DNA from 2 places in the Microbulbifer sp. THAF38 genome. Region 2 is predicted to be linked to the other one. Evidence: predicted binding sites of a transcription regulator. Region 2 holds the regulator's gene; the other holds the start of a gene.

Region 1 (9,423 bases), 310 kb from region 2:
GAAAACCTTGGTGGAATTTACTTTAACCTAGCCAGCCTTTGTGACGACCAATTGTTGTGAGCACAATGCGAAACAATTGCTTAAAGATTTTTTTATTTGGCATACATACTATCCCCATTAAAAATTTTGGCGTTGTTCATCTCGTAACTATCACGCATCTAATATTTAAGGGGTTGATATCGGCTTTTATGGCCCCGATACTCCGCCTGTGCGCCAAGGGGTGCACAGTTAGCAGGGATCTTAGGGTAAAGCCCATAATATACATCTCGTATTTTTTTGATTTGTTATTACTTTTACTTTCCCCTCTTCCCAGGTTTTCGTTTTAAAAATAGGCGGTACCCACTTGCAGTCATTAATTTTTTAATGATATTTCTGAAGAAAAGGATTAATCATGTCAAATATTGGTCATGTTGAAGGTTGGGATACGGATAAGCCATTTATTTCTGATAGTCTTGAGGCAACCAGTTTTCACTGGGCTGCATGGACTGGTATCGAGGACTCCACTGAAGGAAGTTATATTCAGGGGCTTATAGAGCTCAAAAACACCGGAAAATTTCCTATCCTCGACGCCAAGGTATTCTTGGATCTCGATGACAATGGTATGACCTGGGATGCCTACCTGTGTAATTCAGCTGGTACTCCAATAGAAGATGGCTTTGTAAGCTACGGCCACCCCATCGCCCCAGGCGAAACCGTTAAAATAAAATACTGGTGGGGTCTGAAGCATGTTGCCGGCCCTACTAAGTGCGACTTTACTGTTACCGTAAATATGTTCCCAGAATATAGAGTACAGGTTCCCAAGTCGAACGCGCATCAAAGCAAAACCTCAATTCAAGCTTCTTGAGTTTTACAGCGCTAAATGATGCCATTTTTGGCTGAATAGGAGGGGCGAATTGCCCCTTCTATTTACAAGCTTATTATCCTGCCACTCACAAGCCAATGGATAAAATCATTGAGTACTGCCTAGATTCTCACAATAACCGACACACTTGGCGATAGCGAAGGAGGCCAGCTGGTTGTAGGCTAGTAAGCTTCCACACAAACAAGCCAGGAACCTCATGGGAACCCGTACCAACCAGCTGACCTTGAAAGAACGATACCAGATTGAGGTCCTTAATGGGCAGAACTATTCAGCCCGAGCCATTGGACTACGCCTCAATAGATCCAATAAGACTATCTCTCGTGAGCTTGGTCGTTACAGCCCTTACTGTGCCGAGAGTGCCCACCGTCAGGCACTGCAACGACGGCACGGAGCTATTAAACATACCAAGCTCGACTTTGCCATGCAGGTACAAATCGACCACCAGCTGAAAAATGCAAGTCCTGAACAAATCGCTGGGCGAATGCAGCTTGAGAGGTGTGCGAAAACGGTTAGTTGTTCAACAATTTACCGCTGGGTCAGTCGACTTAACTGGAGGTCACGTCTGCCAAGGAAAGCCAAACCTTATCAGAAACGGGCAGGTTCCGAGGCAGGCGTAAAGCTTATTCCAGAGCGCATAGATATTGATCAAAGACCTGCGATTGTCGATGAAAACACTGAGATCGGTCACTGGGAAGGCGATACAGTTTATGGTCAAGATGGCTATCTGGTGACACTGGTTGAACGAGTTTCCAAATTATTGCTCACTCGCAGAGTCCCAAATAAGAGCAAGAAAACAGTGAGCCGGGCGATCAAGCAGATGTTGAAGCCATATCAGGCCATCTGTAAAACCATCACCTTCGATAATGGAGGAGAATTTGCAGGTCATCAATCGATTGCGCAGAAGCTAGGATGCAGAATATATTTTGCGAAACCTTACCACTCTTGGGAACGCGGGCTGAACGAAAACACTAATGGCCTTTTGAGGCGCTTCTTCCCAAAAGGAGTGGAAATTGGCAAGATACCAAAAAGCCGTATTGATGACGCAGTGTTTCGAATCAATACTCGACCTAGGAAAGTACTAAATTACTTGAGCCCGCTGGAATTTTTGGCGGGTAAACGTGTGTCACTTATGTTGGCAATCTAGGCTGAACTCAGCGATTAAAATTTATTCTTTATTGGCTCTCACTTCCTCTCAAAAAATTTCTTTCTTGAATAGCTTATCCAATGGTCCCTTGAATTTATCAGCGAGGACGCTTCTTCGAATCATTCACAGCTTACTGCCGCTGTACTTTTTCTATGTCCATAAAGTCAGCCTTTGGCTTTGTCTCCAGAAGCTATATGCTGTATAACCATACAGCTTTTATGCCGTTACTACCCACCACGATCCATCGTTGACACATTGTTGCCCTTACCATGGCCACCTCTATTGAGCTAGCACCTGATTACTATTTGACCAATTTTCGCACACTGGTTGATTTTGTTGTTTCTCGCTATACGCAGCTTCTCTCCACCAGCGAACTGAGTTTTTACAGGTTATTTTGTGAGCTTGATGCTGATAGCCAGCGTCTTTATGTAAGGCTACTCTCTCGCAAGGGGGTCCCATCATCAGCTGGAGCTCTGTTCAGGGAAGGAAAGCTGTCTTACCAGGAAATCAACAAGCTCCCCGAGGCTGTAGATTCTCTTTGTTCCGCAGGGCTTTTAATCAGGAATCCTCCCCTGCAAGATCCAGCGCTTTTACCGCTGTTTACCAAAGCAGAGTTATTCGCAGCGGGCCCGGTTGGTTTGAGCAAGTCCCTCAAGCGGATGGAGCTGGAAGAGGCCCTGTTAGCTTCCTCCACAGAATGGCGAGAACAGCTAATGGCCGAAGAGGGCCTGCTAGCACTTCAGGGGGCTGAATACTTCCAAACCTTCAAACTATGCTTTTTTGGCAACCTGAATCAGGACCTGACCGATTATGTGCTGAGGGATCTTGGGTTGTACCGGTATGAGTCCTACACACTAGACAGGCACCAACTGCCCTTCCAAAGCCGTGAGCAAATCAAACAGTACTTGCTCTACTACGATTGCCTGGAGCAGGCCGAGGAGGTACTGGCTAGTGGTGCCAGTGAAATTCTCGACCTTGCCAGTCAATTGCCCATTGGCCTTCCGGGGGATTTGACGCTGACGAGGCGAGTGGATCGCCTACGCCTAAAACTGGCCCGCCAACTGGAAAGACTGGATCAGCTAGAGGCCGCCGATAGCCTCTATCGAGACTGCGGGCAACCTCCGGCCCGTGTACGCCGGGCAAGAATTGCGGTTAAACGTGGCAATCCCGAGCTGGCACTTTGCCTTTGCCGGGAGATCCTCGACTCCCCACTCAACGAAGCCGAACGATGTTTTGCCGAGCGCTTTGGATATCGTACCGCCAAACGGATGGACTCTACCCAGAATTGGGCGAATCCACAGCCTTGCCAGCCACAGCTAGAAGTATTTGCCCTGCCCCAATCTCCAAAAAGAGTAGAGATTCAGACAGCTTTGGAGCTGGCTTGCCGGGAGGAAGGTGTCTGCCACTATGTGGAGAACAGTTTATTTAACGGGGTACTCGGCCTCTATATCTGGGACATTCTGTTTGCTCCCATTCCCGGTGCTTTCTATAATCCCTTCCAAATAGCACCTAGTGACTTCCGTACCCCGCATTTTTACATGTCGCGCCACGCTCAGTTTGAACAACGCTTAACAGAGCTAAGTCCAAGTGCATTAAAACGGCGAGTTATGGAAACCTATCGGGAGAAGCTGGGCATTGCTAATCCGCTCGTCGCCTGGGAGGCGCTCTCTCTGGAACTGCTGGAGCTAGCCCTGGATCGTATCCCGGTTGAGCACTGGCGTTCACTGTTTCAACGTTTACTTGGCGATATCACCCATCATCGCAATGGCCTGCCAGATCTGATTTTGTTTCCAGATAAAGGTGGCTATGAGCTTGTAGAGGTCAAAGGCCCCGGAGATCGCCTGCAACAAAACCAGCAGCGCTGGCTGACTTTCTTCGCGGCCCAAAATATTCCCCACCGGGTGATACATGTGGAGTGGTTGTAGTCTTGAGAACAGTCGTGGGGGAGGCGCTCAAAAAGCCAGATCTGATAAAAGAGCCTACAGAGGATCATACCCCGTCCGAATGCGCCCCTGCCCTACAGATTTCTGTGGGTGAATTAGTGGCTTTCTCCTGCCGCAGTGGGGATTTAATTCATACCGGTGGGCCAGGTCCAACTGCCCAAGAGGGTATCCGGGCCCACCAAAAGCTGCAAAAGCGGCGCCCTAAAGGGTCGGAAGCCGAATACCGTTTGCAAGTGCAGCTGGAGTGCGCTGACCAGGCTGTTGTCTTGGAAGGAAGGGTGGATATCTTTCACCCACAAGCTGACTTGCACCAGCCCCCCCAGCTGGATGAAATCAAAACCACCTATTGCCACCCAGATGCGCTGCCAGAGGCCACTCGCCAGCTACATTGGGCCCAGCTTAAAATCTATGGTTTCTGTTACTTGCAACAACTTCGGCAAAAGGGAGATTCCGTTGCAGAAGTCTCGCTGCAAATGCTCTGGTATAACCTCAAGGAGAAAAAGTCCTACCCAGAGCAACGCCTTTTCACCTGGAGGGCGCTGGAGAGCTTTGCCAAGGATGCCCTCACCTTATATATCCAATGGCATAGTGACTGGAAAGCACATCGGCAACGGTTGATCCAGGCTGCGAAAAATTTATCGTTTCCCTTCCCCGAATACCGACCCGGTCAACGCCAGCTGGCGGTAACCGCTTATCGCTGTCTCAGGGATGCCGGCCAATTGGTGGTTGAGGCACCCACCGGTATTGGCAAAACGATTAGCACCCTATTCCCCGCTATCAAAGCCCTTGGTGAGGGAAAGGTGGATCAGCTGCTCTACCTCACCGCGAAAAACTCTGGTAGGCAGGTGGTGCGGGAGACCATTAAAAAGCTACATCAGGGTGGGCTAAAGCTCTCTCTGCTGGAATTGCGCGCCCGCGATAAGACCTGTGCCTGCAAACTGGGATTGTGCAATCGCGATGAAGAGGGTATCTGCCCTCGCACCAAAGGCTTCTATGAGCGCTTACCCCAAGCGCGCCAACAACTGTTGGGGCAACCTTTAATCACCCCTGAAGAAATCGCGAAAGTTGGCGATCAGTGGCATCTCTGCCCATTTGAGCTGTCCCTGCAAATGCTGCCCTGGGCCGATCTGGTGGTCTGTGACTTCAATTATGTCTTTGACCCCTTAGTGCGTATTTCCACACTGCAAGATTCACGTTACAAGCGCGCACTATTGGTAGATGAAGCACACAACTTGAGCGAGCGCGCACGGGAAATGCACAGCGCCAGTTTGAGCCGCAAAGATAGTCGCCGCGCCGCCTTGGCTTGTAAGAGCAGTTACCCACAGCTGTATCGGCGTATCCAAGCCCTGGTGCGCGCACTTTCTCAATGGAGCAAAAGGTTTCAAGAGCAAAACCTCTATAAGGAAATGCGCTCAAGCCAAAGTGTACAAGCCTGGTGTAGCCCGCTGGATAGCGAAAAGCATCGTCCTGCGGCTGTGTCTCGCGCTATCCAAAAGGTGCTAGATGCACTGAGTGAGCTATCGGAGCAGGCAAAATCTCCCCCTGAGGAAATCGGGGACTGGTTAAAAAATCTTTATCGATACGCCTGCATAGAACAAATCCTTTCAGATCAACACCAAGCCCTCACTCGGGTAATCGATCGGGATGCCCCCTGGGAGGAGCATCAGCTAAAGCTGATATGCCTGAATGCCGCAGACTTCCTGCGGGAGTCATTTTCCCAGTTTCATGGGAGTATTCTGTTCTCAGCCACACTGCGCCCCATAGATTTCGTCTCTGCACAACTTGGGGTTGAGCCCGAGACCCCATACTTGGTACTTCCTTCGCCTTTCGAACCCTCCCGCCAGGGCGTATTTCTTTGTTCTTACTTAGATACCCGCTACCAGGCACGTCAGAGTGCGCTACCAGAATTAGTGGACCTGATTGCCTGCGTTTACCGTAGCCATCCCGGCAACTATTTGGTGTTTTTCCCTTCTTATCAGTTCCTGCAAATAGTTGCAGAGCGATTCAAAATGGATCACCCGAAGATACAACTGCTACAACAAACACCCGGAGCCAGTGATTGCGAAAGAGAAGCCTTTTTAGCCTCGTTTAGTGAAGGTGCACAAAGCCTGGGTTTTGCCATTATGGGGGGAGTCTTTGCTGAGGGCGTTGATTTTGTCGGGGAGAAATTGATTGGCACTATTATCGTAGGTACCGGCCTTCCCCAGGTAAATGAAGAGCAAGAGCTACTACGACAATCAGCAAAGCACCCGCAGGCCCCCTCGGCGATTGATGGGTTTGATGTTGCCTACCGCTATCCCGGCATGACCCGGGTATTGCAGACAGCGGGAAGAGTGATTCGCACTGAATCTGATCGGGGCGTGATTGTTTTAGCTGACTATCGTTTTGGGGATAGGTTTTATCAAAACCTATATCCCGAACATTGGCAAATCCAAACAAGTAAGAACGGCGAACAACTTTCACAGCAGTTGGGTTATTTTTGGAACCGGCAACGCTTGTACGATTGCATCGCAGAATAAATGTTGCGTTTGTATTTAAACTAATACCAATTAGACGTTATTTTAAGCAAAGTAAACAGTTGGGTGGTTGTGTTGCATTGACGACTAAGAGTTACAAAATTTATGGGCTGACCCCAGATTGATGTCCAGCCAGTCACCTTCTTTAGAGGGTGGAAGCCTCTACCTGTTTTATAAAATGAGAGCAACAAAATATAGCAATAGTAGTATCTCAAATCATCCCCTATCCCGCATAATTACTTGCTTTCTTGGAGGCACATCCAACATAATTGGGAAGTAAACTTTTTCATTTCGTTGAGCAGGATAAATGCAAATAAAAAAGTGCTTGTAATCATCGAGAAATAAACGACTGGGGGACCTTTCGCTACACTCCAGCCACCTCTAAAGCGGATGTTAAGTTTCCTAGAGTGAAAGAACGATGTTTGGAATTTTGAAGTACATAGGATTGGTAATAATCGTAGGTCTTGGGTTTTGCCAAACTTTTGTCTATCAAAGGGTAAAGAAAAAATGGGCTTCCTTACCCTTAGTTGACGCAACAATTACTAGATCTAAATTGAAAAATTTCGCGAACACGGAAGGACGGAGAATCTATGAAGCGCAAATTGAGTTTGGGTATGAGTACAAAGGAGAGAAATTCTACTCTGACACCCCATTACTTCGTTCGCCTCAATTGTTTAAAGACAACAATATAGAACATGACCTTTTGAACAAGTATAAGGAGGGCGACAGCGTTAAAGTGCGCTTACTACCAGACTCTCCTAAAAATGCATACATCGAAGTTGAGCGCTTTAGTACGTTATCTGCGATTGCAATCCCTGTCTTGTTTATCCTTTATGGTGTTGCGGTGTTTGGCTATGGCTGGATGATCTCTACCGCAGTGGCAAGCTAATTACCGCTGCAGTTACTCCGAAATGTAACAGGCCGCAGTAATCGCTCCCGTTCGCCGCATGGGCAGCCCCCAAAAGGCCAATCAGCATTCTTTCAGTTGCAGCTTTTTGTGAATCAATTATGGACCTAAAGAGAAGCTTCATAGGATTTTTTCTTGCGCCATCAGCTTCGATCTTGGTTTGGCTTGCCCTATTCATACCTGAAGTTGCAAAGGGCGAAATGCAAGCCCATGAGGCGATCTTGTTATTTTTTATAGTAAGTATAGGCTTTCTTACAATTTCCTACACTTTTACCTTGGCGGTAGGAATCCCAACACATATTGTTTTGAATCGACTGTCAATGCAGCATTGGTTACCCTACTGCCTAATTGGCTTAATAAGCCCTGCTTTGTTTCAATATTTTATGCATGCAAAGCATAATACACCGACACAATTGAAAGATGTTGGCTATGGAGTATATTGTTGTGGTCAAGTCTAACCGGACACCTCTTTAAGCACATTTTTCAAATTCGATAGGGGTTATATACTCCAGTGATGAATGTATCCTGCGTGAGTTGTAATAAGCAATATAGGCCCTCACATCGGCTATCGCATCTTCCCTTGCCGGATAGATATTTCCCGTCAGCCATTCTCGTTTTAGGCTGCTAAAAAAGCGTTCAGTCGGTGCATTGTCCCAACAATTTCCCTTGCGGCTCATTGAGCACACCATACCATGCTGTTTCAACAGCGCTTGGTAGGTATGGCTGGCATACTGACTGCCTCGATCAGAGTGGTGTAGAAGACCCTTTGGCGGTGTACGCAAATTAACAGCCATCATCAATGCACGACTTACCAGGGCCGTTTCCATCTGGCGATCTAGATGCCAACCAACAATCCTGCGTGAATAGAGATCAATCACTACCGCCAAGTACAGCCAGCCCTGTGCAGTCCAGATGTACGTGATATCAGTAGTCCAAACTTGATTTATAACACTCGGTGAGAACTCCCTATTCAAAAGGTTTTCCGCGGTAGGTAGTTGGTGTTTGCTGTCTGTCGTCAGTGTAAATCGCTTCTTGCGTTTTACTCTCAAACCTAGCTTTTTCATTAGCTTGCGGACACGATAGCGACCAATTTTAAAGCCTTCTTTACGTAACAGTTTCATTAACCGACGGCTTCCGAGACTCTGTCGAGATTCAGAAAATAAGGCCTTCAAACGATGGCATAGATTCCATGTCTGGCTATCTATTGAGCTATTACTACGCTGATACCACCCGTAATAGCTACTCTTATTTACCTGCATCACTCGGCAGAGTGTCCTAACTGGAAAGCTGCCTTGCTGTTCTTTAATAAAGATGTACTTTACTTCATTTCTTTCGCAAAGAAGGCGCTGGCCTTTTTTAGGATTTCTTTCTCCATCCGCAACTGCTTGTTTTCGCGTCGTAACCGGTCCAATTCTGCGCGCTCGCCGACATCCAGCCTTTCTCCGCTCTCTTCCTGCTTCAGCTCTTTTATCCAGCGTCGCAGATTGTTGGCAGTGGTTCCTACAGCCTCTGCGGCCTTAGAGATAGAATACCCCTGCTCAGAGACCAGGGCTACGGCGTCTTTCTTGAACTCCGGCTTGAATTGCCGGCGTGTACCTTTCGTTGTCATACATCACCTCGCTTGGTGTTTTTACCATCTTAGCGAAGTGTCCGGAAGTATTAGACCACTACATATATGTCATGTGGCTTCTTGGTTTCGCTTACCTTTTGGTTTGTATCCGTTAAGCCACATTATAAGTTTAGGGAAGTAGGTAGCTAAAGAGGCCTAGTGATATAGTTCATGATGAGAAAGTGTCCAAAATGCAAAGAGATAGCGATAAAGGTAAAGATACTGTCATTCTCAAGTAGAATGCATTGCGACCATTGTTTTTTTCAGTATGAATACACATCCTTATCTAAGTGGGTATCATCATTCGGGTGGGTATTTATCCCCTGCCTTGCCATCTATATGGGGTTGGCATTTGAAAGTTTGCTTATGTTTGGTTCCTTATTACTAGTTGCTCCGTTTCTAGTTGAATATATTTTTGCAAACTATTGCCCGCTAAAACCAG
Region 2 (9,423 bases):
GTCTGGACAAAAACTGCGGTCCCCAATCACCCGGCTATGGCTATCATCCGCATCCAAAACGGGGGCAAAACTGAAGTCCACCCCTGCCGCCAGTAACTCCGCAGCGAGCAACCAGCCCACATCCTGCAACTGTGTTGCAGATGCCTCTGCAGATAATTTCTGCATGGAAGGCAGGCGAGTAAAACCCTCACGAAATCGCTGGACCCGCCCCCCCTCCTGGTCAACAGCCAGGAGAATCTCCGGACGTATAGATCGAATATCGGCAATCAACGCCTGCAGCTGATTGCGGTCCCGGTAATTGCGTGCAAAGAAAATCAAGCCACCCACAAGCGGGTGACGTAAGAGCTCACAATCCTCATTGGTAAGCTCCAGCCCCTCAATATCAATCATCACTGGTCCAAGTGATGCGGACATACTCAATTCCTCTTATATTCGACAGCTCTATGGCTTAACTGGCCTCCACCTTCAGCATCGCAGAAGCGGCCGGCACAAGACGCTCCAGGGTTTCCGGCAAACTGCTCTGAGCACCAAAATCCTCTCTCAGAATAGCCTCTATGGCATCGTAGCTCGACAAGGTGAAGATAGTGGCTCCCAGCATGAAATACAGGCGCCAGTAGAACGTAACGGGGTCAACCCCTGGTAAGGCCTCAGCCAGCAGGCCGGCAAAGCGCCGGTAACTTTCACCGTAACGAGACACTATAAAGCGACGTAAGTGCCCCTGAAACTGTGTGTAGGCCAATCCCAGCAGTCGCATAAAGCGCTGCGGATCGAGCCCTCGCTCACTCAAGCCGCCCAACCCCACCTTATAAAGGCTTTCTAATAGCCCCTCTACCCTAAGCGGCTGGCCAGAAGCAATACGCCAATCGAGTTCTGACTCTAAAGCCTCGGTAAATGGGGTCAAAAAGCGCTCAAAGACCGCCTGGATCAGCTCTTTTTTTGAGCCAAAGTGGTAATTGACTGCCGCCAGGTTAACACCTGCTGTGCTCGTAATCGTTCTGAGAGAAGTTTCCGTAAAACCGCGCTCGGCAAATAGCACTTCAGCTGCGTCCAGTATCCGGCTAACGGTGTCCGTCTGGCTCATATATCAAACCATCATTTAAAACAGTTGTTTAACTCTGGCCAGATTAGCATATTCCTCTGCCAGTCGAACTGTACAAAACACCTTTAGAGGTTCTGATCGCTTATCAGCACCTACAGGGAGAAAACTTCTCACAGCTGAAACAGACGTGTTGCTGTATCACTCAAGAGGAGATTCGTACTGATGCAGTACAACTGCTAATACCCCCCTCCTGGATACTGCAACTCAAAGTTAAGCGCTTTGGGAAGCTACCCGAAAGATAGAGGGGACAAGAAAGGTTAATTCAACTCAGAAACAGGAATTCATGAACACATGAACAAAAGAAACGGCTGGGACAATCCATCTTTGCGACCCGAGTCCATCTGAATTGCAGCAGCCAATCAAAAATTCAACCTTTGAGACAAAGCTGAAATATCATGGGCTGCGATCATAAATTGAAGAAACTTAATCTGTAGCGACAAACCACTTCGCGGCATTCACTTTTTTTGAATAATCGATAATTGTTCTTCTGCAAGCTTTTTTAGTGCCGCCCTATCAATTTTGCCAGTGGGGTTGAGAGGCATGCTATCCAGGATTATTATCACTTCAGGGGCCTTGTAACCGACACGCTCTCTCGCACAATCAATCACATCCTCAACACTTGGCGCAGTGACACCGCTCTTCAGCGTAATAAAAGCCCACACATCCTCTCCATGAACATCATTGTGAACGCCAACTACTCCAGCGAGATCAACCGCTGGATGCGCCATAACAGCTTCTTCAATTTCCTGGGGTGAGAGGTTTGAGCCATCTCGGACGATAATCTGCTTTTTTCGACCACGAAACCAAAAATAACCATGAGAATCGACACGCATAATATCACCGGTATCAAACCAGTCATTCTCAAGCACCGTTCGAGTTACTCCAGAATTAGCCCAATAACCAGCCATCACCGGCGCTCCACTGAGCCAGAGGTTACCATCTGTATCAGGGGCAACCTCCCTCCCCTCGCCATCACGTAAGCAAGCAATATAACCTGGAGAAACCTTACCAACGGACCCAGCCTTCTCTATTGAACTGGAAGGATTGAAAAGGCAATCTGGAGCCTCTGTGAGCCCGTAAGTCTCCTGGATCATCAGACCAGTCTTGCGGACAAATTCAACTGCAAGATTGAGCGGAAATTTATCACCACCAGTGACACACAATCGAAGTGACGCGAAGTCTTCACGCTTTGCATCATGATTGCGCTCCATCGAGATAAAAGCTGCGGGAATCATTACCAGCACAGTTGGCCGGCAAGATCGCAATAAGGAAAGAATTTCTGGTCCCTCAAAACTTTGAGGAATGACTACCATTGCACCTACAGAAAATGCAGCCATGGCTGTTGAAAGTGACCCCACATGTGCAATTGAAGCTCCTGGTAAAACAACGTCATTGCGTGAAAGGTTTAGAGCAATAGCAAAACTTGCCACTATAGACCCGAAAGAAAACTGACTGTGTATAACACCCTTCGGCTCTCCGGTACTGCCGGATGTAAAGAAAAGGAATGCACAATCCTCTAAATCTGATGAGGGAGGCCCAACCGCTGGCAATCCAGAATCAACCAAACTTTCAAAATTCCAGGTATTTTCAAGAGCACTCTCAAAAATAAGAATACCTTTACTCAATCCGCTAACAGATTTATTAGATCGAATATCCTCTCTAAGCTCCTCATCTACGCACAAGGCTACTGCGCCACTCACTTCAAGTGCACGATCAATTTCGGCTGAGGTGTAGCGATAGTTTAATGGAACTGCAACTAGCCCTAGCTTGATGCATGAGAGAAGAAAAATAAGCATTTCGCCTTGGTTCGGCATCAAAGATGCAAACCGTTCACCTTGACGAAAACCCTTCGCTGCCAGCCTCTCAGCCAAAGTATCAATATCTCTTTGCAATTCTCGCCAGGTCCACGCTCGACTGCTGCAAAGTAGTGCTATCTCATCTGGCTTACTATCTAGAGAGACCTCTAAGAGATTCTTCAAGTCCGCGGGCTTTAGTAGGGGGTCTCCATAAAAAGGCACAGTTTGGCGTCCTATTTAGAATGCAGGCTAGCTAATAAGTAAAAATACCCCTAATCACAAGCGATCAAATATAAGAATAATAGCAGGCTCATTAATCAGTCTGACACGCATTACAAACCGCTGAAACTGGCACCTGGTGATCAAAGGGGAGTATACGATGGGCAATAGCTCGGAATAATCAAAGCCCCAAAATAGAGAACCCCCAGGGTGTTTGACTAGCTCTGAAAAATTACCAGAGCAATAGCCAAACCTCTTCAACCCCAACAGAAACTTACAATTTTTTAAATTATTTTTGACTTTCTCTGCCGCGCAAATACTTCAAAATCAAGTGTACAGCCTCCTCGACGGTATCCACGATATGGAATAAATCGAGATCGCCTGAATCAATACAACCCTTTTCCAGCACTGTATCCACTAACCAATTGTACAACCCACCCCAATAGCGCTCCCCAACCAGCACTATAGGAAATCGCCTTACTTTTTGTGTTTGCACAAGCGTTAAAGCCTCAAACAATTCATCCAGAGTGCCGTAGCCTCCAGCTAGGCCAACAAAACCGGCGGCATGCTTAACAAACATAAATTTCCGCACAAAGAAATAACGAAAGTTCAAGCTAATATCCTGATACGGATTGGCTGCCTGCTCAAAAGGGAGTTCAATATTTAATCCAATTGAGGGGCCAGACTGCCCAAAAGCCCCTCGATTACACGCCTCCATAAGACCTGGGCCACCACCGGTGATTACCGGTATCCCCTCGGCAGCCAAAAGCCCCCCAAGCTTTACCCCCTGCTGGTATTCCAAACTATCCTCTGTGAAACGCGCGCCACCAAAAACCGTTACAGCCCCTTTTAGTGCAATTAGACGCTCAATCCCATCAACTAATTCCGACTGTATACGTAGAACCCTCCAAGCCTCGGGCATCTTTGCATCAAGCATTATTGTTCTCCCTTGTTCTCTCGTGCTGTCAGCTCTTTCAACTACTCTTTTTTTCACTCATTGTTTTCTTAATCAATGTAGCAGCTTGAATCGAGGCAAGGGGCGGGTTTGCGCAAACCTAAAATCTGTATATAATCCCAGCAACTGTATAAAAATACAGAAACTCTAGGTAAATCTATGACCAATCTCACCGCACGTCAGACTCAAGTATTAGAGCTGATCAAAACCTACCTGGATGACACAGGCTACCCCCCCACCCGCGCAGAAATTGCCCAGGAACTGGGCTTTCGCTCACCCAATGCCGCAGAGGAACACCTCAAAGCATTGGCGAGAAAAGGAGCCATTGAGATGGTCGCCGGCGCCTCCAGGGGCATTCGAATTCCAGATCACCAATCCGGTCTTCCCATCGTAGGACGTGTCGCTGCAGGCCACCCTATCCTGGCCACAGAGCATATTGAGGATTATTGCGACCTGCCCGCCAGCTTCTTTCACCCGCCGGCAGATTATTTACTCAGGGTGCACGGCATGAGTATGCGCAACGCAGGTATTCTCGATGGGGACCTGCTGGCCGTACAGAAAACCGAGCAAGTCAGAAATGGACAGATTGTGGTTGCCCGGATTGATGATGAAGTAACTGTTAAACGCTTCCGCCGCAAAGGCAATCAGGCAACTGTGCAACTACTACCCGAAAACGAAGACTTTGAGACTATCCAGGTGGATATGCGGGATAAGAACTTTGTGATTGAAGGGCTCGCGGTGGGCGTGATTCGCCAAACCCCTTAAGAGTAAACAGTTTACCAATGTCCATATACAACAACAGCGGCTTTAAGCCGCTGTTGAAACACTTTTACCTGCTCACCTTACCATAGATTAGATCAATGAATCGTATGGTTAACCGGCATTGATTCTTCCTCTTCGAAGTAACCAGGCTCCAGGTCATCAAGGTTCTGCACAGCTTCTATACCCGCTTCCAGCATTGCCCGAGCCACTGCTACTTTGTGCTTTCGTAAAAATTGGAGACTCTCGGCTGAGAAACGAATACTCACCAGAGGGTCCTCCTCGTGACCGGCGCGGCGTAGAGCCACATCGCCATTGGCCAACTCGATAATCTCAAAAGTTTCGGAGGACATTAGCTTTCCCTTCACTGCACATCAGTTTGCGCCCAGTGTACCACAGGCAATTTAGAAGTTTCAGTGGGTGCAAACAGATAGACAGAAAGGGAGCGAGGAGCCCTCAGCACTCCTCAAGATTGGCACGCTGCCTGCCTACCAACTCACTTAATGCAGCGTGCCATTTGAGCAGCACTTCGAAGGAAAGATCAACAACCACAGGGCCCGCGACATTGTGCGCTGGTATCAGATTGCCGCCCTGCCCCTTATCTTCCGCAAGCGGAGGCAGCCGCAAGAGTTGATGCCATGCACGTAAAAACTCGCTCAGCCAACTCCCCGGCTCTGAGACCAACAACTGCAATTCCCTTACTTCAACACTGGCTTTCCCCTGGCTGTGCAGGCTATCCACAATAACCTGCAGGGACTCAGGCTCAAACCCCAGTTGCAATTGATGGGAAAGCTCAGCCAGGAAGGCCCGGTAAGCTTTCCACAATTGCAACAGGGCACCTTCTTCAAGAGCCATTCGCTGAATAGCAGAGTCAAAACTACTTGTAGCAAGCAGTTGGCTCTTGCGTAGCGCGGATGTAACCAGGCCAGTGTAGGGATTGCTCATTTACTTTTTTGCCGCCACTTTCTTCGCTGCAGGCTTTTTCTTAGCTGCAGTAGACTTACTTGCCGCCTCAACCTTCCAGGCGCCATCTCGATAGAAAGCCTTCCAACCCGTCGCCTTTCCATCCTCCTCGGACTGGACATATTGCTCTTGGGTCTTGCGACTAAAGCGAACCACGGTATCCCGCCCCTGATCATCCTGTGCAGGTGCAGAGAACAAGAAACTGTACTTGGGATCGATCTCACTTTGGTGAGGTAGCAACTCTTTGACCAGCGGTGCGCGGGTTTCACGGTTTTTCGGGAACTGACTGGCAGCCAGGAATAACCCGGAGGCGCCATCACGAAGAATGTAATGGTCTTCAACCTTCTGGCATGCCAACTCAGGCATGGGCACCGGATCCATCTTCGGTGGTGCCGGCTGGCCATTCTTCAACAGCTTACGGGTGTTCTTGCAAGCTTCATTAGTGCAGCCAAAATATTTACCAAAGCGGCCAGACTTCAGCTGCATATCGCTTCCGCATTTATCACACTCAATAATCGGGCCGTCATAACCCTTGATTTTGAACGTGCCCTGCTCCACCTCGTATCCATTACAGTCCGGATTGTTACCACAGATATGCAGTTTGCGATGCTCATCGAGCAGATAGCTATCCATCGCCGTGCCGCACTTGGGACAACGGCGCTTCTCCCGCAGCTGACGGGTTTCTGCATCCTCATCCTTATCTGCGTCTATCGCCTCATCACCGGAAACCAGATTCATTGTATTGGTGCAACGCTCCTTGGGAGGCAGCGCATAACCGGAGCAACCCAGGAAAACACCGGTAGAACCCGTACGAATCTGCATATGGCGACCGCACTTACTGCATTCAATATCGGTATCCGTCGGCGTGTTGCGACGCATTCCCGCATCGCTGGACTGAGCCTTTTCCAGTCGCGAAGAGAAGTCCTGATAAAACTCATCAAGCAGCTGCTTCCAACCTTTATCGCCGTCGGCGACCGCATCCAGGGATTCCTCCAGGTTTGCGGTAAAACCGTAGTCCATCAGGTTTTTAAAACTTTCACTGAGACGGTCGGTGACAATATCACCCATTTTTTCCGCATAAAAACGGCGGTTCTCTAGCCGCACATAGCCACGATCCTGAATAGTGGAAATGATCGAGGCATAGGTTGAGGGTCGGCCAATACCGCGCTTCTCCAGCTCTTTTACCAGGGCTGCTTCACTGAAGCGAGCTGGTGGTTTCGTAAAGTGCTGTTTCGGGTCTAGCTGCTCTAGTGAGAGCTTTTCACCCACCTTCACATCAGGCAGCACTAGATCCTCATCTTTTTTACCTGCCGGAGGCGCGACCTTGAGAAAGCCATCAAAGCGAATCACCCGACCGCGAGCACGCAACTCAAATTCACCAGCGCTCACCACAATAGAGGTTGAAGTGTATTTCGCCGGGGTCATTTGACAGGCAACAAACTGTTGCCAAATCAGGTTGTAGAGCCGCTCTGCATCGCGCTCCATACCGGAAAGCATATTAGGGGCGACACGGACATCGGAGGGGCGTATTGCCTCGTGCGCTTCTTGTGCCCCCTCTTTGCTGCTATAGCTATTGGGATTTTCCGGCAAATACTTATCGCCGAAATTCTCACCGATATATTGCCGGGCCGACTCAACCGCCTCTTTACTCAAATTAGTCGAATCGGTACGCATGTATGTGATATGACCAGCTTCGTAGAGGCGCTGCGCTAGGGTCATAGTTTTCTTAACACTAAAGCCAAGGCGATTGCTTGCCGCCTGCTGTAGCGTCGAAGTAATAAAAGGGGCCCCTGGCTTGGAACTCGTAGGTTTGTCATCACGAGCACTGACAACAAAATCACTGCCCTGCAACAATTTAACCGCGCTTTTCGCATCGACTTCATTGGTAGGGCGGAAAGCTTCTCCAGCCTGCTTTTTAACTTCAAGGCGGAGCTTGTTCGCTTTGTTTGTGGCGGTATCGGCGAAGAGCGTCCAGTACTCTTCCGGGATAAAGGCGCGAATTTCACGCTCGCGCTCAACCACCAATCGCACGGCTACCGATTGCACCCGACCGGCGGAAAGGCCGCGGGCAACCTTTTCCCACAACAGCGGGGACACCATATAGCCCACGATGCGATCGAGAAAACGACGGGCCTGCTGAGCATGAACCCGATTGATATTCAGGCGGCCGGGGTCTTTGAAAGCCTCCTGAATTGCCGATTTGGTAATCTCATTGAAAACTACCCGGCGATAACGATCATCATTGCCACCAATGGCTTCGCGCAAGTGCCAGGCGATGGCCTCTCCCTCGCGGTCCAAGTCCGTTGCCAGGTAAATGTGGTCGGCATTCTCGGCAAGTTTCTGCAACTCGCTGACCACCTTCTCTTTACCCGGTAGGATTTCATAGTGAGCCTGCCAGCCATTATCTGGGTCGATACCCATGCGCTTGATCAGTTGCTCACGATTTTTCTTACGCTTGTAGACCTCTTTCGCCTCAGGGGAAAGTTTACGGGTCTCAGCCGCACGTCTTGCCCGCTCTTTTGCATCAACGGGCTGTTTGTTGCCGCCACCAGTTGGCAAATCGCGAATATGACCGACGCTGGACTTAACCACAAAGTCCTTGCCGAGATATTTATTGATAGTTTTCGCTTTGGCCGGCGATTCGACGATGACCAGTGATTTACCCATAAGCCTTTGATTTCAAATGAAAAATTTACTGCTATCCGAAGCATTTCAGACCCGTAGTTCGGGCCCGCGCTGCGCGAATATATAAGCTCCACTAGGGGCGGGGTCAAGGGAAGCTGACAATTTTTGCTGTCGATTCGCCAAATTTCACCACTAAAAAGGAGCAAAATTGTGACATTTTCCCTTATTTGGGCAGCCTTCTAAAACGCCTGCCACCCTAGTCCTCAGGGAGCTTGATCGGATTAGCCCTGCGCACCGCTTCCTCTATTAATGGTGCGTACTCCGCCAAACTGTCAGACAGCTGTGAAAAAGCCTTTACCCCACCGTTCTCTTGCCATTGCACCCCCAATCCGACATCGGTTGCGATAATCGCACAGCAATCTGACGGCAAACTATCCACTAACTGATGCAGGTACTGCCATGCCGCCTGAGGCGCCTTAACGCTATTCCTCCAATCCCAATTGCCGGCAAAGTTCATCTCATGATTAATACGCTGACGCTGCAGCGCCCAGCCAACCTGCAGGCGCTTTCGGTCATTCCATCGGTAGCAATATACTGCAGCGGTCCCCTCCCCCAGTGCCGCAGGTAAGGTCTGGATTTGCACGGTAATACCCGCCTTGGCAGCACGCCCCCGCAAATCCGCCAAGCGGCTATCGCGTTGATTGGGCTTCAGCCACATCACAGGCCCTAATACCAGGGCAATAGCAAAGCCAATAATAATTACCGGTAGCCACTCGGACATGTCGGTTCCTTACGATGATGAAAAAGCGGCCTATTCTGCGACGCCTTATATGATCCATGTCAAACAGTTTTTTTTACGGTAGACTGAAAATGGCTGTCGCAGGAGGCCCCTCAGGGCAAAAATAAAAGACAGGAGTTAATGGAATATGGCGAAATATCAACGAATTTTGGTGGGGTTGGACCTCTCAGAAGAGTCGTCACAGGTTATAGAGAAAGCAGCGACTCTC

What was found. The regulator LexA, encoded in region 2, represses DNA repair genes until DNA is damaged. The targets are predictions, from matches to a motif close to ACTGTNTNTANANACAGT.
Region 1: FIU95_RS09670 (VRR-NUC domain-containing protein) is a predicted target of LexA. The motif match lies at 2,203-2,220, and genes of this name have one in related genera.

What each region holds. Positions count from the first base shown of each region.
Region 1 covers NZ_CP045369.1:2,276,337-2,285,759, forward strand. The annotation lists gene FIU95_RS09660 (hypothetical protein) at 392-844, shown strand; gene FIU95_RS09665 (IS30 family transposase) at 1,059-2,006, shown strand; gene FIU95_RS09670 (VRR-NUC domain-containing protein) at 2,276-3,931, shown strand; gene FIU95_RS09675 (ATP-dependent DNA helicase) at 3,934-6,468, shown strand; gene FIU95_RS09680 (DUF3592 domain-containing protein) at 6,884-7,354, shown strand; gene FIU95_RS09685 (hypothetical protein) at 7,474-7,830, shown strand; one part of gene FIU95_RS09690 (IS3 family transposase) at 7,843-8,732, opposite strand; one part of gene FIU95_RS09690 (IS3 family transposase) at 8,732-8,981, opposite strand.
Region 2 covers NZ_CP045369.1:1,971,300-1,980,722, reverse strand. The annotation lists gene nagZ (beta-N-acetylhexosaminidase) at 1-414, opposite strand, end outside; gene FIU95_RS08470 (TetR/AcrR family transcriptional regulator) at 449-1,081, opposite strand; gene FIU95_RS08465 (class I adenylate-forming enzyme family protein) at 1,555-3,117, opposite strand; gene FIU95_RS08460 (TIGR00730 family Rossman fold protein) at 3,404-4,051, opposite strand; gene lexA (transcriptional repressor LexA) at 4,229-4,834, shown strand; gene FIU95_RS08450 (hypothetical protein) at 4,927-5,181, opposite strand; gene FIU95_RS08445 (DUF6586 family protein) at 5,285-5,773, opposite strand; gene topA (type I DNA topoisomerase) at 5,774-8,458, opposite strand; gene FIU95_RS08435 (hypothetical protein) at 8,673-9,197, opposite strand; gene FIU95_RS08430 (universal stress protein) at 9,343-9,423, shown strand, end outside.